One region of the Micromonospora sp. WMMD961 genome, then DNA from elsewhere that is predicted to be linked to it. Evidence: predicted binding sites of a transcription regulator. Region 1 holds the regulator's gene; each other region holds the start of a gene.

What was found. The regulator HrcA, encoded in region 1, represses chaperone genes, less so after heat shock. The targets are predictions, from matches to a motif close to GGTTNGCACNCTCNNNNNGAGNGTGCNAACC.
Region 2: groES (co-chaperone GroES) is a predicted target of HrcA. The motif match lies at 3,314-3,344, and genes of this name have one in related genera.
Region 3: groL (chaperonin GroEL) is a predicted target of HrcA. The motif match lies at 3,405-3,435, and genes of this name have one in related genera.

The regions. Positions count from the first base shown of each region.
Region 1 covers NZ_JARUBJ010000002.1:5,833,145-5,839,711, forward strand. Annotated here, with positions in the region: gene ppk2 (polyphosphate kinase 2) at 1-494, shown strand, start outside; gene O7614_RS26360 (16S rRNA (uracil(1498)-N(3))-methyltransferase) at 499-1,233, opposite strand; gene dnaJ (molecular chaperone DnaJ) at 1,235-2,380, opposite strand; gene hrcA (heat-inducible transcriptional repressor HrcA) at 2,456-3,478, opposite strand; gene O7614_RS26375 (DUF4870 domain-containing protein) at 3,705-4,334, shown strand; gene hemW (radical SAM family heme chaperone HemW) at 4,371-5,594, opposite strand; gene O7614_RS26385 (enoyl-CoA hydratase-related protein) at 5,614-6,402, shown strand; gene O7614_RS26390 (SDR family NAD(P)-dependent oxidoreductase) at 6,477-6,567, opposite strand, start outside.
Region 2 covers NZ_JARUBJ010000002.1:6,466,434-6,473,000, forward strand. Annotated here, with positions in the region: gene O7614_RS29490 (molybdopterin-dependent oxidoreductase) at 1-1,012, opposite strand, end outside; gene groL (chaperonin GroEL) at 1,155-2,795, opposite strand; gene groES (co-chaperone GroES) at 2,866-3,180, opposite strand; gene O7614_RS29505 (methyltransferase domain-containing protein) at 3,440-4,636, shown strand; gene ybaK (Cys-tRNA(Pro) deacylase) at 4,647-5,126, shown strand; gene O7614_RS29515 (substrate-binding domain-containing protein) at 5,304-6,398, shown strand; gene O7614_RS29520 (ATP-binding cassette domain-containing protein) at 6,514-6,567, shown strand, end outside.
Region 3 covers NZ_JARUBJ010000002.1:6,810,503-6,817,069, reverse strand. Annotated here, with positions in the region: gene paaN (phenylacetic acid degradation protein PaaN) at 1-882, shown strand, start outside; gene O7614_RS31245 (GNAT family N-acetyltransferase) at 1,069-1,602, opposite strand; gene O7614_RS31240 (cold-shock protein) at 1,913-2,116, shown strand; gene O7614_RS31235 (hypothetical protein) at 2,212-3,357, shown strand; gene groL (chaperonin GroEL) at 3,630-5,252, shown strand; gene O7614_RS31225 (hypothetical protein) at 5,309-5,557, opposite strand; gene O7614_RS31220 (GNAT family N-acetyltransferase) at 5,637-6,567, opposite strand, start outside.

The sequences.
Region 1 (6,567 bases):
GTTCCTGGTACAACCGGGCCGGCGTGGAGCGGGTGATGGGCTTCTGCAGCCGCAAGGAGTACCTGGAGTTCCTGCGCCAGGCCCCGGAGCTGGAACGGATGCTGGTGCGATCGGGCATCCGGCTGGTCAAGTTCTGGTTCTCCGTCTCCCAGAACGAGCAGCGCACCCGGTTCGCGATCCGTCAGGTCGACCCGGTCCGGCAGTGGAAGCTGTCTCCGATGGACATCGCCTCGCTCGACCGGTGGGACGAGTACACCGAGGCCAAGGAGGCGATGTTCTTCTGGACCGACACGGCCGATGCGCCGTGGACGGTGGTGAAGAGCAACGACAAGAAGCGGGCCCGGCTGGAGGCGATGCGGCACGTGCTGCACCGCTTCGACTACGCCGGCAAGGACCTCGCCGTGGTCGGCACACCGGACCCGCAGATCATCGGAAACGCTGGGCTGGACCTCGGGCCGGAGGAGGAGGTCGTGCCGGTGTTTCCGAGACCCTGAACGGTCACCAGCGGCCGAGGCGGGCGGCGAGCACGCTGAGCGCCGCCACCCCGGCGGTCGAGGTACGCAGGACCGACGGCCCGAGCCGCACCGCCCGGCCGCCGGCCTCGCGGAACGCGGTCAGCTCGGCGGGGGCGATGCCGCCCTCGGGGCCGACCACCAGGACGATCTCACCGGCGCTGGGCAGGTCGGCGGTGGTCAGCCGCTCGTCGGCCTCCTCGTGCAGCACGAACCCCGCAGCGGCGCCGGCGATCCGACGGGCCACCGTGGCGGTGGACTCGTCCGGCGCGCCGGCCACCACCGGCAGCCACGGCCGGCGGGCCTGCTTGGCGGCCTCCCGGGCGGTCGCCACCCACTTTTCCCGGGCCCGTACGCCCCGGTCACCGCGCCACTGGGTCACCGATCGCGACGCCGCCCAGGGCACGATCTCGTCGACGCCGACCTCGGTCATCGCCTGCACGGCCAACTCGCCCCGGTCGCCCTTCGCGATGCCCTGCACGGTGACGATGCGGGGGACCGGCGCGTCCGCGTACCCCCGGGAGGTGAGGGTGACCTCCAGGCTGCCCCGGCCGACGGCGGTGACCACGGCGGCGGCCGTGCCGCCCCGACCGTCGGCGAGCAGCAACTCCTCGCCGACGCGCAGCCGCTGCACGGTGGCCGCGTGGTGTCCCTCCGGGCCGTCCAGGGTCAGCGCCTCGCCGGTGGGCAGCGCCTCGACCAGGAACAGCGGTGCGGACACCTCAGGCGTGCCCGTTGAACGCGTCGCGCATCCGGGAGAAGAAGCCGCCCTGCTTGGACAGCTCGGCGACCTCCTCGCCACGGGTCTTGGCGAAGTCGCGCAGCATCTTCTCCTGGTCCGGGTCGAGCTTGGTCGGGGTCCGCACGTCCAGGTGCACGTAGAGGTCACCCCGGCCGGTGCCGCGCAGGTGCGGTACGCCCCGGGCACGCAGTCGCAGCGTGCTGGCCGGCTGGGTGCCGGCCTTGACGTCGACGGTCTCCTCGCTGTCCAGGGTCTTGATGGTCAGCCGGGTGCCCAGTGCCGCCGCGGTCATCGGCACGGTGACCCGGCAGTGCAGGTCGTCACCCTTGCGGGAGTAGACGTCGTGCGGCCGCTCGTGGATCTCCACGTAGAGGTCGCCGGCGGTGCCGCCACCCGGGCCGACCTCGCCCTGCTGGGCCAGCCGGATCCGCATGCCGTCCTCGACGCCGGCCGGGATCTTGACGGTCAGCGAGCGGCGGGTCCGGACCCGGCCGTCGCCGGCGCAGGTGGGGCACGGGTGCGGGATGGTGGTGCCGTAGCCCTGGCACACGGTGCACGGCCGGGCGGAGACCACCTGCCCGAGGAAGGTGCGCTGCACGGACTGCACCTCGCCCCGGCCGGCACACGCCTCGCAGGTGGCCAGGTGGGTGCCGGCGGCCGTGCCGGCGCCGGAACAGGTGGTGCAGAGCACGGCGGTGTCGACGGTGATCGGCGCCTCGACGCCGAACGCCGTCTCGTGCAGGTCGAGTTCGAGTCGCAGGATCGCGTCGGCGCCCGGGCGGGTACGCGGACGCGGGCCACGGGCGCTGCCCCCGGCACCGCCGAAGAAGGCGTCCATGATGTCCTGGAAACCGACGAACGGGCCGGCGCCACCGGGCCCTCCGGGGCCTCCGGCACCGCCGCCGCCCGGGGCGAGCGGGTCGCCACCCAGGTCGACGATCTGCCGCTTCCGGTCGTCCGAGAGGACCTCGTACGCGGCGTTGATGTCCTTGAACTTCTCCTGAGCCTCCGGGTCCGGATTGACGTCCGGGTGGAACTGGCGCGCCAGCTTGCGGTAGGCGCGCTTGATCTCGTCATCGGAGGCTTCCCGGCTCACACCGAGAATGCCGTAGTAGTCCCTGGCCACTGCGTTCCGTGTCCTCATGTTCGTCTCGCGTTGCGCCGGTCGGCGGCCGCAGCCGGCCGCATCGGCCCTGACCAATCAGTTCTGGGCCAGCAACTCGCCCACGTAGCGTGCCACGGCGCGCACCGTGGCGATGTTGCCGGGGTAGTCCATCCGGGTGGGGCCCAGCACCCCCAGGCCGCCCAGGATGGTGGCGCCCGGGCCGTACCCGGTGCTGACCACGGAGGCGGCGCGCAGGTTGTCGAACTCGTTCTCGTCGCCGATCAGCACCCGGGTCGTGCTCGGCTCGGTCTCACCGATGAGCTTGAGCAGCACGACCTCCTCCTCCAGGGCCTCGAGGATGGGCCGCAGGGAGCCCTGGAAGTCGAGCAGGCCGCCCCGGGTGAGGTTCGCGGTGCCGGCGAGCGCGATCCGTTCCTCGTGTCGCTCGACAAGCGTCTCCAGCAGGACGGTGGCGAGCGTCGTCATCGTCGGACGCAGCTCGGTCGGCGCTTCCTCGACCAACGCCTGCACCAGCGGTGGCGTCTCGGACAGCCGGGCGCCGGCGAGCTTCTCGTTGATCAGTCGGCGCAGGTCGGTGACGTCGTCGGCGGACACCGGCCCGGGCAGTTCCACGAGTCGCTGCTCCACCCGGCCGGTATCGGCGATCATGACGAGCATCAGCCGGGTGGTGGAGATCGGCACCAGCTCCAGGTGCCGCACCGAGGAGCGGGCCAGGCTCGGGTACTGCACGACCGCCACCTGCCGCGTCAGCTGGGCGAGCAGCCGCACCGTGCGGTGCACCACGTCGTCGAGGTCGACCGCGCCGACCAGGAAGCGCTCGATGGCCCGACGCTCGGCCGGGCTGAGCGGCTTGACCCGGGACAACCGGTCGACGAAGAGTCGGTAGCCACGGTCGGTGGGCACCCGGCCGGCACTGGTGTGCGGCTGCCGGATGTAGCCCTCTTCCTCCAGCACGGCCATGTCGTTGCGGACCGTGGCCGGGGAGACGCCGAGCTGGTGCCGCTCGACGAGCGCCTTGCTGCCGACCGGCTCCTGGGTGGAGACGTAGTCCTCGACGATCGCGCGGAGCACGGCGAGTTTCCGGTCGTCGAGACCCATCCTCCGCACCTCCTGATCGGTCGTTGGCCGCCGGCTCTCTGGGCCGGCCGCACCGTCCTGGCACTCGACTGTAGCGAGTGCCAGTCTACGTCGGCGTGCCCGCCGACGCGATGATCAACGACGGCCCGTCGGTGCGGCCCGCGCCACCCCGCCGGACCAATTGGCCCACATCGTCGGGCGGTGTTGCTCTGGTGCGGCGTTGCCCGGTGCCCCTACCGTGACATCCATGACTGAACCTCCTCGCCCTCCCGGCGCGGGTGACCCCGGCAACTACCCGCCGGAGCCGACCTCCCCGGGTTCGCCCCCGTCGGCCGAGCCACCCACCGCACCACTGTCCGGGGCACCCGGCCCGGGCGGCTATCCCCCGCCCGGTGGCTATCCGCCGCCCACCGGTGACCAACCGCCGTCAGGTGGCTACCCTCCGGCGGGAGGCTACCCCCCGCCCGGCGGCTATCCCCCGCCCGGCGGCTACCCGACCGGTGGCGCGTACGGCGGCCCCGGCGGCGGCTACGCCAACAACGAGGACAAGACCTGGGCGCTGGTCGCGCACTTCGGCGGCGCCGCCGGCATGATCATCAGCGGCGGCGTGCTCGGCTGGATCGCCCCGCTGGTGGCGATGCTGGTCCGCGGCAACCAGTCCCCGACCGTGCGGACGCACGCCGTGGCGGCACTCAACTTCCAGCTCATCTGGTCGATCGTCGGCCTGATCGGCTGGGTGCTGTCCTGCATCCTGATCGGCTTCATCGGGGTCATCGCGGCTGTCGTCCTCGGCGCCGTGTTCGGCATCCTGGCTGGGATCAAGGCCAACGAGGGGCAGTTCTACCGCTACCCGCTCTCCGCGAGCTTCATCAAGTGACCTCGGGCCGGCCGCTCCCCCGGCCGGCCCGCCCGCTCAGGGCAGCAGGTCGCGCACGACCGCGTCGGCGAGCAGCCGTCCGCGCAGGGTGAGCACCGCCCGGCCGGCCGCGTAGTCCTGGGCGGCCAGCAGGCCGTTGGCCAGCGCCCGCTCGGCGCCGGCCCGGCCGCTGGCGTCGAGCACCGCCAACGGCAGCCCGCTGGCGAGCCGTAGCCGCAGCATCACGTCCTCCATGTGCGCCTCGTCGGCGGTGAGCACCTCCCGGGCGAGGCCGGGAGACGCGCCGGCGGCCAACCGCTGGGCGTACGTCGAGGGGTGTTTGACGTTCCACCACCGCACCCCGCCGACGTGGCTGTGCGCCCCCGGCCCCAGCCCCCACCAGTCCGCGCCGGTCCAGTAGAGCAGGTTGTGCCGGCACCGGGCCTCGTCGGTGCGCGCCCAGTTGGAGACCTCGTACCAGGACAGCCCGGCCGCGTCGAGGGCGGCCTCCGCGGCCAGGTAGCGGTCCGCGGCGACGTCGTCACTGGGGTACGCCAGTTCGCCGCGTCGCATCCGGGCGGCCAGTCGGGTGCCGTCCTCGACGATCAGGGCGTACGCGCTGACGTGGTCGACTCCGGCGGCGACCACCTGCTCCAACGAGGCGGCGAAGTCCTCGGCCCGCTCCCCCGGCGTCCCGTAGATCAGGTCCAGGTTGACGTGCTCGAACCCGGCGTCGCGGGCTTCCAGCGCGGCGGCGGTGGCCCGGCCCGCGCTGTGTTTGCGGTCCAGGATCGCCAGCACCCCCGGCGACGCGGACTGCATGCCCAGCGAGATCCGGGTGTAGCCGGCGGCCCGCAGCAGCTTCAACGATTCCGGGGTGACCGATTCCGGGTTGGCTTCGGTGGTCACCTCCGCGTCGGCGGCCAACCCCCAGGTGCGGTCGATGCCGTCGAGGATGCGGGCCAGGTCGTCGGCGGGGAGCAGGGTGGGCGTACCGCCGCCGACGAAGACGGTGTCGACCCGGGGCGGTGGGCTGTCGCCCAGCACCCGGGCGGCGAGCGCCAGCTCGGCCAGGACGGTGTCGGCGTACCCGTCGCGGCTCGCGCCGCCGCCCAGCTCGGCGGTCGTGTAGGTGTTGAAGTCGCAGTAGCCGCAGCGACTGGCGCAGAACGGCACGTGGACGTACACGCCGAAGCCGCGCGCGCCGACCGCCGTGGTGGCGGTGGCGGGCAGCGATCCGTCGACGGGGACGGTCTCACCATCTGGAAGGACGCCGGGCATGGCCACTAGTGTGCCCGGCATGACCTCTCCCGACGTCCTCGTGCGGGTCGCCACGGCCCGTGGGGTGACCACCCTCACCCTGGACAGCCCGCACAACCGCAACGCGCTCTCCACCGGCCTGATGACCCAACTGCTGTCGGGGCTGGCCGACGCGGTCGCCGACGAGTCGGTCCGAGCGATCGTGCTGGACCACACCGGCCCGGTCTTCTGCTCGGGTGCGGATCTGAAGGAGACGGCCGCCGCGTACGCGAGCGGGACGGTGCCCGCCGGGATGCTGGGTGACGTGCTCGCGGCGCTCTGGGAGTGCCCGAAGCCGGTGCTGGCCCGGGTTGGTGGGCCGGCGCGGGCGGGCGGGCTGGGCCTGGCCGCCGCCGCCGATCTGGCGGTCTGCGCCGACGAGGCCACGTTCGCGTTCACCGAGGTGCGGATCGGGGTGATCCCGGCGGTGATCTCGGCGACCGTGCTGCCCCGGCTGCACCCGCGCGCCGCCGCCGAGCTGTACCTGACCGGGGACACCTTCGACGGGCGGCGGGCCGCTCAGATCGGCCTGGTCACGGCCTCCGTGCCGGCCGCCGAGCTGGACGCCGCGGTGCGGAGCTACTGCGACTCGCTGGTGCGGGGCGCTCCCGGCGCGTTGGCCGGGGCGAAGGAGCTGCTGCGCCGGCCGGGCACCGCCGAGCTGCGCGCTGACCTGGCGCGGCTGTCCGCCCTGTCGACCAGCTACTTCCTCTCCGACGAGGGGCGCGAGGGCGTCACCGCGTTCCGGGAGAAACGATTGACTCGATGGGTGGCCGCTCTGGACGGCTGAGCGTTCCGGCTGGCCCGGCCGGCTACTGGTGACCGGGTGGGCGCCGCCCGGGAGCGGCGGCGCCCACACCTCGGTCACCACGCGGTCGCGCCGCCGTCGACCGGGTAGTTCGCCCCCGTGATGTAGGAGGCCCGGTCGGAGGCCAGGAACACCACCAGTTCGGCG
Region 2 (6,567 bases), 630 kb from region 1:
AGACGCACGCCAGCGTGACGTACCGCTCCACCAGCGGCCGGGCCAGCAGTTCGGCGTACGTGTAGGTGCGTTCGGTGCCGACCCGCCCATGGATCCGCAGCCGCCAGGTGTCCGGGTCGACCTGTGGCACCACCAGCGCGGTGTCGATCCGGTAGAAGCCGAGGTTCGACGTGACGTACGGCGCGAGCTGCGTCAGTGAGAGGTCCGCACCGGCCGGCACGGCCGGTGCGGGGGCGACCGGTGCGGGCAGTCGGATCGCGTCCCGCGCGGCGGAGACTCCGCGTCGTCCGGCCAGCCAGCGCCCACCGAGACCAGCCACCACGGCGCTGCCGAGCAGCACCCCACTGCCGGTGAGGAACCGCCGCCGAGACTCGGGGTCCACCTCCGCAGGACCGGCCGGGACCGCCGGCGCGGGCGCGGCGGGTGTCGCCGGCAACCCCTCCGGGCCCGGCGAAGCCGGCTCGCTTTCCGGGCGCGCCGAAGCCGGCTCGGCCCGCGACTCTCGCACCGGACCGGCAGGTGGCACCGGATCGGCGGGCGGCTCGGTCGGGGTGGGTGGCGACCAGGGCCAGGGATCCAGCTCGAACGGCCCGTCGATGAACAGCCAGAGCACCAGCGCGCCGATGCCGGCGCCGACCAGTGACGGCAGCGCGTCGAAGGCGTCCGCACCGGGGCGGGTCAGCGCGGCGGCCACGCCGATGACGCCGAACGCGGTGATGCCGGCCAGGCCGAACGCCAGACGACGGACCGCCAGGACACCGAACAGCGCGGCGAACCCTCCCAGCAGCAGGCCCGTGCCGACCAGCAGCGCGATCTTGTCGGCGGTGCCGAAGATGTCGATGGCGAACTGCTTCAGCGACTCCGGGACGGCGTCCACGACCACCCCGCCGACCGCTACCAGGGGTGCCGACCGGGGACCGGTCAGCACCGCCACCGGTTCGGCGATCCCGATCGCGACGGCGGCGGCGGTCACTCCGGCCAGCGCGGCGTAGCGCCGCGATGTGGTGCTCATCGGCCCAGTGTGCGCGATCATCTCGCCCGGTCGCCAACAACGTCAGCGTTCGGTAATGACCGGCCGGGAGGCAGGGCTCGCAAGACGGACCGGGGCACACCGCCGTACGACGGTGTGCCCCGGAACGGGTGTCGCTACCGGGTCAGAAGCCCGGGCCGTGCTGGTGGCCGTGACCGTGGCCGTGCCCACCGGCGGCGGCCGGCTCGGCCTGCTCCGGCTTGTCCACCACGAGGCTCTCCGTGGTGAGCAGCAGACCGGCGATCGAGGCGGCGTTGGTGACCGCGTTGCGGGTCACCTTCACCGGGTCGATGATGCCGGCCTTGACCAGGTCGACGTACTCGCCCTTGGCGGCGTCGAGGCCGTTGCCCCAGTCGAGGTCGGCGACCTTCTGGGTCACGACGTAGCCGTCGTGACCGGCGTTCTGGGCGATCCAGCGCAGCGGCTCGACGAGCGCCTTGCGCACGACCGAGACGCCGACCTTCTCGTCACCGGTGAAGCCCAGGTCGTCGTCGAGCGCCGAGAGGATCTGCACCAGGGCGGCGCCGCCGCCGGGCACGGTGCCCTCCTCGACCGCGGCCTTGGTCGCGGCGATGGCGTCCTCGATGCGGTGCTTGCGCTCCTTCATCTCGACCTCGGTGGCCGCGCCAGCCTTGATCACGGCGATGCCACCGGAGAGCTTCGCCAGCCGCTCGGCCAGCTTCTCCCGGTCCCAGTCGGAGTCGGAGGCCTCGATCTCCTTGCGGATCTGGGCCACCCGGTCGGCGACGTCGGCCTTCTGGCCGCCGCCGTCGACGATCGTGGTGTTCTCCTTGTCGACCACGACGCGCCGAGCGGTGCCGAGCACCTCAAGGCCGACCTGGTCGAGCTTGTAGCCCAGCTCCGGGGCGACCAGCTCGGCACCCGTGGAGATCGCGATGTCCTGGAGCATCGCCTTGCGCCGGTCACCGAAGCCCGGGGCCTTGACCGCGCAGACCTTGAGGGTCTTGCGCAGCGAGTTGACCACCAGGGTGGAGAGCGCCTGGCCGTCCACGTCCTCGGCGATGATCAGCAGGGGCTTGCTGTTCTGCAGGACCTTCTCCAGCAGCGGCAGCAGCTCCTCGATCGCCGAGATCTTCTGGGTGGTGACCAGGATGTACGCGTCCTCGAGGACGGACTCCTGGCTCTCCAGGTCGGTGACGAAGTTCGGCGAGATGAAGCCCTTGTCGAACTGGAGACCCTCGGTCACGTCCAGTTCGGTGGTGAGCATCGAGCCTTCCTCGACGGTGATGACACCGTCGCGGCCGACCCGCTCCATCGCCTCGGCGATCAGGTCGCCGATCGTGGCGTCCTGCGCGGAGATCGTCGCCACGTTCGCGATCGACTCCTTGCTGGTGACCTCGGCGGCACGGCCGAGCAGCGCCTCGGAGACCTTGGTGGCCGCCGCGTCGATGCCCCGCTTGAGGCCGGCCGGGTTGGTCCCGGCGGTCACGTTGCGCAGACCCTCGCGAACCATCGCCTGGGCCAGCACGGTCGCGGTGGTGGTCCCGTCGCCGGCGACGTCGTTGGTCTTGGTCGCCACCTCCTTGACCAGCTGCGCGCCAAGGTTCTCGTACGGGTTGGTGAGCTCGATCTCCTTGGCGATGGTCACACCATCGTTGGTGATCGTCGGCGCACCGAATTTCTTGTCCAGGACGACGTTGCGCCCGCGCGGGCCGAGGGTGACCTTGACCGCGTCCGCGAGGGCGTTGACACCGTGCTCCAGCAGGTGCCGGGCGTCGTCCGAGAAGCTCAGGATCTTCGCCATTAATGTCCCTTCGAAGCGCCACTGCCCCGGCCCGGCGAGCCGGACCGGGGCAATGGAACTGATCGGTTGCTTACTTCTCGATGACCGCGAGGACGTCGCGGGCGGAGAGCACCAGGTACTCCTCGCCGGCGTACTTGACCTCGGTGCCGCCGTACTTCGAGTAGAGGACGGTGTCGCCGACCTGCACGTCAACCGGAACCCGGTTGCCGTTGTCGTCGACGCGCCCCGGGCCCACAGCGAGGACGGTGCCCTCCTGCGGCTTCTCCTTGGCGGTGTCGGGGATCACGATGCCCGACGCCGTGGTGGTCTCAGCCTCGTTCGCCTGGACCACGATGCGGTCCTCGAGCGGCTTGATCGCAACCTTGGTCGCGGTAGTCACGGGCATACCCTCCTGGGGTACTGGTTTCGTTGCTGGCCGGCGGGGCCGACCAGCGTCAATCTGCCTCATGCCACCGGGCGGGGCCGTCGTCGCGGGTGCCGGTCCGCCTGGCGTGCGCACCCAGGTCGTGAGACCCGGAAGCTGGCACCCTCAGGGTGAGAGTGCTAATCGCAGGTTATTCCGTGGCTAGCACTCCGTCAAGGAGAGTGCCAGCGCGTCGCGCCCCGCCAGCCTGGATTCCTGGTTCGACCGGGAGAATGACCGGGTGGATCTCGATCAGCTGGCGGCGCTGCGTACCCCCGAGGGGTCGGCCGCGCTCACGGCGGCGGCCGGTCTGGCCGGCGGTGACCCACTGGTCGCGGCCTCGGCGCTGCGCGCCACCGGGGTGCCGCCGGCGTTGGCCGCGGCGGCCCTCACCCAGGCCGAGCTACGCCACCGGGCGGTGGGCAAGTTCGGTCCGGCCGCCGCCGGGATGTTCCTCACCCGCCCCGGCCTGGAGCAGGCCACCCGCCGGGTGGTCGCCGACCGGCGGGCCGCCCGGCTGTACGCGGCCGGCGTGCGCACCCTGGCCGACCTCGGGTGCGGCCTCGGCGCCGACGCGCTGGCCGCCGCCCGCGCCGGCATCCGGGTGTACGGGGTGGAGGCCGATCCGGTGACCGCCGCGATGGCCGCCGCCAACGCCGCGGCGGCCGGGCTGGCCGACCTGTTCACCGTCGAGTGCGGGGATGCCACCGCGTTCGACGTGTCAGGGGTCGACGGGGTCTTCTGCGACCCGGCCCGCCGCACCACCGGCACCGGGCGGCGGATCTTCGACCCGCGCGCCTACTCGCCGCCGTGGGACTTCGTCACGGGGTTGGCCGAGCGGGTGCCGCGCACCGTGGTGAAGGTGGCACCGGGCCTGGACCACGGGCTTGTTCCGGCTGGTGCGGAGGCGGAGTGGGTCGGCGTGGACGGCGACCTGGTCGAGGCCGCGCTCTGGTGCGGCGAGCTGGCCGAGGTGCCCCGCCGCGCCACCCTCTACCGCCAGCGGGGCGCCGAGACTCACCACCATCAGCTGACCGGCTCGGGCGCCGCCGAGGCGCCGGTCGGGCCGCCACGCCGCTACCTGTACGACCCGGACCCGGCGGTGGTACGCGCACACCTCGTCGCCGAACTCGCCACCGAACTGGACGCCACCCTCGGCGACCCGAGCATCGCCTACCTCTACGCCGACCAGCCGATCCGCACCCCGTACGCGCGCGGCCTGGAGATCACCGACGTGCTGCCGTTCTCGCTCAAGCGCCTGCGGGCGCTGCTGCGCGATCGGGGGGTGGGCCGGGTGGAGATCCTCAAGCGGGGTTCCGCACTCACTCCGGAGCAGCTCCGGCGGGACCTGCGACTGGCCGGCGACGGAGCGGCGAGCCTGGTGCTCACCCGGGTCGCCGGCGCACCGACCGTGCTGATCGGGCAGCCGGTCGACTAGCGTCGTCGGTGTGGCGGGACAGGGCACTCCGGCGACGGCACTGTTGGTCAAGCGTGGGATCGAGCACCGCACCCATCCGTACCGGGTGGCACCGGATGCGCCGAACTACGGCGCGTTGGTGGCGGTGGCGCTCGGTGTGGCACCGGAGCGGGTGTTCAAGTCGCTGGTGACCGCTGTCGACGGCGCGCTCACCGTGGCGGTCGTTCCGGTCACCGGCGAGCTGGATCTCAAGGCGCTCGCGGCGGCGGTCGGCGGCAAGCGGGCGGTGTTGGCCGACCGGGAGGTCGCCGAGCGGGCCACCGGTTACGTACGCGGTGGGATCAGCCCGCTCGGGCAACGCCGGCGGTTGCCGACCGTGCTGGACGAATCCGCGCTGGATCTCCCGACGATCTACGTGTCGGCTGGTCGGCGTGGCCTGCAGGTCGAACTGACCGCGGCGGATCTGATGGCGCTGACCGGCGCCCGCACCGCGTCGTTGCAGACCCGCTGACGACATTCGTGACGGCCGAGCCCTCGGCGGGTAGCCGGGGAGTAACAGCCACGTTGCTGAATTGTTATCGCTCCCAACAAACTTGGCACCTGCGCGGTCTTGTGGAGCCGGTGTGACGCGAAATACGTTGCCGGACACAACAAAACGACACCTCCCCCACCCGAAAGGACCCTGCACATGCGTAAGGGGATCCTCACCATCGCCGCCGTGGGCCTACTCGCAACCGGTGGCTTGACCGCCTGCGGCGACGACTCCGGCCCTGGTTCGACCGACTCCGCCAAGACCCCCAAGATCGGCGTGATCCTCCCGGACAGCAAGTCCTCCGTCCGCTGGGAGACCGCGGACCGTCGATTCCTGGAAGAGGCGTTCAAGGCCGCCGGCGTCCAGTCCGACATCCAGAACGCCCAGAACGACAAGACCGCCTTCCAGACCATCGCCGACCAGATGATCACCGGCGGCGTCACCGTCCTGATGATCGTCAACCTGGACTCCGGCACCGGCAAGGCCGTGCTCGACAAGGCCAAGTCGCAGGGCGTCGCCACCATCGACTACGACCGGCTCACCCTGGGCGGCTCCGCCCAGTACTACGTCAGCTTCGACAACGAGGTCGTCGGCAAGCTGCAGGGCGAAGGTCTGGTCAAGTGCCTGACCGAGAAGGGCGCCAAGAACCCGGTCGTGTCGTACCTGAACGGCTCCCCCACCGACAACAACGCCACCCTGTTCAAGAACGGCTACGACTCGGTGCTCAAGCCGAAGTTCGACTCCAACGAGTACGTCAAGGGCCCCGAGGACGCGGTGCCGGCGTGGGACAACGCGCAGGCCGCGACGATCTTCGAGCAGCAGCTCACCAAGGCCAACGGCAAGATCGACGGCGTGCTGGCCGCCAACGACGGTCTCGGCAACGCGGCCATCTCGATCCTGAAGAAGAACAAGCTCAACGGCAAGGTGCCGGTGACCGGGCAGGACGCCAGCACCGAGGGCCTGCAGAACATCCTCGCCGGTGACCAGTGCATGACCGTCTACAAGGCGGTCCGGGAAGAGGCCAAGGCGGCCTCCGACCTGGCCATCGCGCTCGCCAAGGGCGAGAAGAAGGACACCGGCCAGACGGTGAAGGACCCGGAGGGCAACCGCGACGTCCCGTCGGTGCTGCTCACCCCGAAGGCCATCTACAAGGACAACGTCAAGGACGTCATCGCCGACGGCTACGTGACCAAGGAAGAGGTCTGCGCCGGGGCGTACGCCACGCTCTGCGCCGACGCCGGTATCAGCTGACCGACGCCGCAGTACCCGCCGGGACGACCACCGCCGCCCGGCACGGGAGCCACTCTCCCGTGCCGGGCGGCGCCCGCCGGACGGGCCCCGACCCTCCCTTAAGAAGGAGACCTCCGTGTCCGCGACCCCCCTGCTGGAACTCCGCGGGATCGACAAGAGCTTCGGTCCC
Region 3 (6,567 bases), 980 kb from region 1:
CTGGCGGCCGAAGCCCCCGGCGAGAAGCTCGCCAGCGACCTGGCCCTGCACCAGGCCGTCAAGATCGTCGACTTCACCGGCTCCACCGAGTACGGCGACTGGCTGGAGACGCACGCCCGGCAGGCGTCGGTCTACACGGAGAAGGCCGGTCTGAACACCGTCGTCATCGACTCCACCGACGACTTCGCCGGCATGTGCCGCAACCTCGGCTTCACGCTGACCCTCTACAGCGGTCAGATGTGCACCACCTCGCAGAACATCCTCATCCCGGCCGGAGGCATCGAGACCGACCAGGGGCACAAGAGCTTCGACGAGGTGGCCGGCGGGATCGCCGCCGCCGTCGGGAAGCTCACCGCGGACCCGGCCCGGGGTGTCGAACTCACCGGCGCCATCGTCAACGACGGGGTGCTGGAGCGGCTGGCCGAGGTCACCAAGGTCGGCGAGCCGGTGCTGGAGTCGCGCGCCGTGGACCACCCGGCGTACGCCGACGCGGTGGTGCGTACCCCGACGATCGTGAAGCTGACCGCGGACGACGCGGAGACGTACGGCCGGGAGTGGTTCGGTCCGATCTCGTTCGCCATCGCCACCGACTCCACCGCGCACAGCCTGGAACTGCTGCGTCGGACGGTCGGCGAGAAGGGCGCGCTCACCGCGGGGGTCTACTCCACCGACGAGTCGGTGCTGGACGCCACCGAGGCGGTCGCGGTCGAGGTCGGCGTGCACCTGTCCTGCAACCTCACCGGCGGGGTCTTCGTGAACCAGTCGGCCGCGTTCTCCGACTTTCACGGCAGTGGCGCCAACGCGGCGGCCAACTCGGCGCTGACCGACGGTGCGTACGTGGCCAACCGCTTCCGGATCGTCCAGTCCCGACGTCCGGCCTGACCTTCGGTTGCGGTTGGGGGTTTCCGGGGCAGCCCGTCCCGCTCCGGGCGGTCAGGCTTGATCCATACGCGGGTCGGGCTGCCCCGGAAACCCGCTGTGGGCGCGGTGGTCGTCGGCGTGTCTGATCCCGAATCCTGCTCCACCCATCACGACCGGCGGCGGGTGGTCGTTGGGTTGGGTTGTGGATCAGGCTGGCCGGCGCATCTGTAGCTCGGTGAGGGCGGGGATGGTCGGGTGGGGAACCCGTACACCGGTGTCCTCGAACCCGAGCCGTCGGTAGGCGCGGTAGGCGCGGTCGTTGCCCACCACGACCTCCAGCAGCAACTCGGGCCGGCCGCAGGCCCGCGACCAGGCGGCCACGCCGTCGACCAATTCAGCGAGCAGGCCGCTGCCCCGCCAGGTCGGCGTGACGTACACGGCGTAGATCACGGTCAGCCCTGCCTCGTCCGGAGTGGCGGTGCCGCCGGCGTGTCCGACCAGCCGGCCGCCGCCCGGGTCCGCGACGAACTGCGCGTTGTTCGGGCCGGCGGAGGTGTAGGCGATCCGCGCGGCGTACTCGTTGTGCGGGCGGGCTGCCGCGTCCGCGATCGTCTCCAGGAAGGCCAGCGGCGCGTCGGCGAGCATCTCCAGACGCAGCGCCCGCATCCGGGCGGCGTCCATCGGCCTGACTCGGCGGATCTCCGCCTGCCGCAGGCCCGGCGAGCCCGTGTCGGTGGTCATGTCCGCATGCCTACCACAGCGGCGGACGTGGTTTCTGGCCGCGCCTCTCCTGCCGCCGGTAGCCCTGGTGTCCGCACCGCGATTCACCACCGCGGATCCGATGGATCGGAAAACGGGTCCACCGAGGTGATCAGGCCGCGCTGGAATATGCCCGATTTGTGGTCGTGCACGGCTGTCACTCCTCGTGTAGCGTGCGATTTCGGTCACCGCTTCAATGGCCGTCATCGATTGCTGAGGCGGTGCTCCGATGGCGTTCGGCTGTGCCGTTCGCCGGGCAGGCAACGCCGCGCACAGTGAGGGAAGTGGCACCGTGGCACAGGGTTCCGTGAAGTGGTTCAACGCCGAAAAGGGCTACGGCTTCATCGCCGTCGACGGCGGTCAGGACGTGTTCGTCCACTTCTCCGCGATCGAGATGGACGGCTACAAGGCGTTGGAGGACGGCCAGCGGGTGGAGTTCGAGATCGCCCAGGGCCAGAAGGGTCCGCAGGCGGAACGCGTACGCGTCATCGGCTGAATCTCCCGCACCGAACGGCCCGCGCGTCGGGGCTGCGGCGCGGGCGTGCAACCGGGAAGATCGTGAACCGTTCCAGCCAATGCTGAGGAGCGTTCATGACCGACCAGCCACCCTCGTCCACCCCACCCTCCGGGCCGGGTGAGCCGGGCCCGTCCGACCCGACCCGGAGCCAACCCGGCCCCGCCGGTCCGCCGCCGGGTGCGGAGCCAGGCGTGCCGCCGGGCGGTCCGCCGTCGGGGTGGGACCCCGCGCAGGGCGCCTGGGGTGCGGGCGGTCCGCCGCAGGGCTGGGTGTTTCCGCCCACCGGGGGCTACCCGCCCGGGGCGGGTCCCTACGGCGGGCAACAGTGGCATCCGGGGCCGCCGGCCGGGTGGTACCCGCCCGGTTACGGCTTCGACCCGAACGACCCCCTGGTCAACCCGCCCGGTGCCGGCATCGGCGGCTGGTTCAACAGGTGCGGGGAAGCGCTGCGCCGGGGCTGGCGGCAGTTGGTGCCCATCATGCTGCTCACCCAGGTGTTGCCCGCGGCGGTGCTGTCGGTGATCTCTCTCGGGTTGGACCCGTCGGCCAGTTGGGCTGTCGAGGTCGAGGCGAGTTCGACAGCCGCGCTGCCGGACAACTTCGTCGCGGAGCTGGCGGGTCTCCTGGCCGTGCTGGTCGGCGGGAGCCTGGTGATCGGCCTGGTGCAGGCCGTCGGGTGGGCCGCCGGCAGCTGGGTGATCACCCGGCAGGCCGTCGGTCAGCCGGCCGGCCTCGACTCCGCGCTCCGCTACGGCCTCCGTCGGGCGCTCGGGCTGTGGGGCTGGACCCTGCTGGTCAGTCTGCTCATCGGCATCGGAGTCTGCTTCTGCGTACTACCGGGCATCTACCTGGCGTTCGCGCTGAGCATGGCCGGCCCGGTCTACCTCTTCGAGCGCCACAACCCGATCGGCCGATCGTTCCGGATGTTCCACGACCGGCTCGGCCTGCTGCTCGGTCGGGTGGCGCTGGTGGCCCTCGCGGTGATCGTCGTCAGTTTCGTCGCCAGCGCCATCGAAGGGTTCGGCACCGCCGCGTTCGGCACGGATCCCTTCGCCTCGGCGGGCACCGCGGTCGGCGCGGTGGTGGTGATCGGAGTCACCGCGGTGCTGGCCCTGCCGGCCCACCTCGCCCAGATGATCGGTCTGCTGCTGACGTACACCGAGCAGCGCGCCCACGAGGCGCCGGTGAACGCTGCCGGACTGGCCGCGGAACTCGGCTGAGCGGCCACATCGTGCTTGCACTCGGCAGGGGAGAGTGCTAAACAAGTCATTGGCACTCGCATACCGTGAGTGCCAATGGTCGGGACGGTGGGGCCAGGTTGCGCCGGCGTGGAGACGCCGGGGCGGCACATGGCCGGTCGTCGCGGGCTATCCGGCCCGGCCGAAGGACGTCGTCGTCGCCAGGTGGCGACGTCCCAAGGTGCGTACACCAGGCGGCCCATCCGAGGCACACATCTCGGGTGGCCCGTGAGTGTCCAGGAGGACAACGCCGTATGGCCAAGATGATCGCGTTCGACGAAGAGGCGCGCCGCGGCCTCGAGCGGGGCATGAACCAGCTCGCCGACGCCGTAAAGGTGACCCTCGGCCCCAAGGGCCGCAACGTCGTGCTCGAGAAGAAGTGGGGTGCCCCCACCATCACCAACGATGGTGTGAGCATCGCCAAGGAGATCGAGCTCGAGGACCCGTACGAGAAGATCGGCGCTGAGCTGGTCAAGGAGGTCGCCAAGAAGACCGACGACGTTGCCGGTGACGGCACGACGACGGCGACCGTCCTGGCCCAGGCCCTGGTTCGCGAGGGCCTGCGCAACGTGGCCGCCGGCGCCAACCCGATGGCCCTGAAGCGGGGCATCGAGGCTGCGGTCGCGAGCGTCTCGGAGGAGCTGTCCAAGCTCGCCAAGGACGTCGAGACCAAGGAGCAGATCGCCTCCACCGCCTCCATCTCCGCTGGCGACAGCACCGTCGGCGAGATCATCGCCGAGGCGATGGACAAGGTCGGCAAGGAAGGCGTCATCACCGTCGAGGAGAGCAACACCTTCGGGCTGGAGCTGGAGCTCACCGAGGGTATGCGCTTCGACAAGGGCTACATCTCGGCCTACTTCATGACCGACCCGGAGCGTATGGAGGCCGTCTTCGACGACCCGTACATCCTGATCGCCAACAGCAAGATCTCGTCGGTGAAGGACCTGCTCCCGATCCTGGAGAAGGTCATGCAGTCGGGCAAGCCGCTGCTGATCATCGCCGAGGACCTGGAGGGCGAGGCTCTCGCCACCCTGGTGGTCAACAAGGTCCGTGGCACCTTCAAGTCGGTCGCCGTCAAGGCGCCGGGCTTCGGTGACCGCCGCAAGGCCATGCTGACCGACATCGCCATCCTCGCCGGTGGTCAGGTCATCAGCGAGGAGGTCGGCCTCAAGCTCGACGCCGCCAGCCTCGACATGCTGGGTCGCGCCCGCAAGGTCGTGGTGACCAAGGACGAGACCACCATCGTCGACGGTGCCGGTGACGCCGAGCAGATCCAGGGCCGGGTCAACCAGATCCGGGCCGAGATCGACAAGAGCGACTCCGACTACGACCGGGAGAAGCTGCAGGAGCGGCTGGCCAAGCTGGCCGGCGGCGTTGCGGTCATCAAGGTCGGCGCGGCCACCGAGGTCGAGCTCAAGGAGCGCAAGCACCGCATCGAGGACGCCGTTCGCAACGCGAAGGCGGCCGTCGAGGAGGGCATCGTCCCGGGTGGTGGCGTCGCGCTGGTCCAGGCCGGCAAGACCGCCTTCGACAAGCTCGACCTGGTCGGCGACGAGGCGACCGGTGCGAACATCGTCAAGGTCGCGCTGGACGCCCCGCTGCGGCAGATCGCCGTCAACGCCGGCCTCGAGGGCGGCGTCGTGGTGGAGAAGGTCCGTAACCTCGAGTCGGGTCACGGCCTCAACGCCGCCAACGGTGAGTACGTCGACCTGCTGGCCGCGGGCATCATCGACCCGGCCAAGGTGACGCGCTCCGCGCTGCAGAACGCCGCTTCCATCGCGGCGCTGTTCCTCACCACCGAGGCCGTTGTCGCGGACAAGCCGGAGAAGACCCCGGCTGCCCCGGCTGGCCCGGGTGGCGGGGACATGGACTTCTGAGTCCAGTTCCGACACCGAACGGGGTGGGCCGCTGACGCGGTCCGCCCCGTTCGTCGTCAGGTCGGTAGTGGGCGCTGGTTGCGCCGCTTCTGCGCCCGGTCGTACGGCGGAAGCAGTTGGATCGGGGCGTCCACCATCTCGCATGGCTCCTCGACCGCCGATGGCTCCCCGTCGGTGGTCATCTCGGCGAGCTGCTCGGCGTCGCCGTAGTCGAGCCGGTCGAACGGCAGTTGGCCGGGGAGTTCGCCGACCGGTTTCCAGGTGATCGGCGGGCCGTCCTCGGTCTGGTCGTCATCCGTGGTCATGGCTGCCTCCTCTACCGAAACGGTAAAGGGCGTCGATGGCCAGTGCGGGCGAATGAACCTATATCCCGTTTTGGCGGGTTTATTCCACCAACGTCCGTCGGTACAGGAAGAAGACCCGCTCGATCGAGGCGCCCGCGCTGCCCGAGTAGAACGGCACCGGCCCCACCCAGCCGATCTGCGCCCGATCCAGGCCCGCCGCCCGCTGATCCCGAAGGCAGCGCCGCAGCAGCACCCCACCGATGCCCGACCCCTCGGCTGCCGGCGCGGTGCCCATCGGCCCGAACCAGCTCGGCCGGGACGACCCGTACGCGGCGAAGCCCAGCACCTCGCCGCCGCGCTCCGCCAGGTGGCAGCCCGCCCCGTCGCGACCCACCGACCCGGCCAGCTCGCCGTCCCACGTGCCACCGAAGGTGGACCGGGCGAAGGCGGTGAGCGCCGGCAGGTCCCTCGGCTCCGCCCGGCGTACGGTCACACCCTGGTCGGTCAGCCGACGCTCTGCCGCCTCCGTGGACCGCAGTGCCGGCGACCCGTCGTACGACAGGTCGGCGGTCATGTTCCAGGCGGTCCGGTCCTGCTGGTAGCCGAGCGCGAGAGCGGCACACACCGCTGGGGTGTAGCGGACGTCGATGCCCGGCCAGGCGTAGTACGGCGGGTTCCCGGCCAGCAGCACTTCGGTCGCGCCGCGCTCGGCGAGCACCCGCTCGGCCCGTCGCAGCAGCGAACGGCCGACGCCTCGGCGGCGCTGATCCGGGAGGACCGCGACCAGGTCCACGTGCCCGATGCCCGGGTCGGCCGACGACACGGAGCAGAGCAGCACCCCGACCAGGTCCGCTCCCCGGTACGCGCCCAGGCCGACCACCTGGCGGTCGGCGGTGGCCCGGGGCCAGAGCACGTCCACGATGGGGGCCGCCTCGGCGGCGTCCTCGGGCAGGTCGAGAGCCTGCTCGCAGAGCCGCACCACGGCGGGGACCAGGTCGGCGCTCAGCTCGGTGACGGTGATCTCGGCGTCC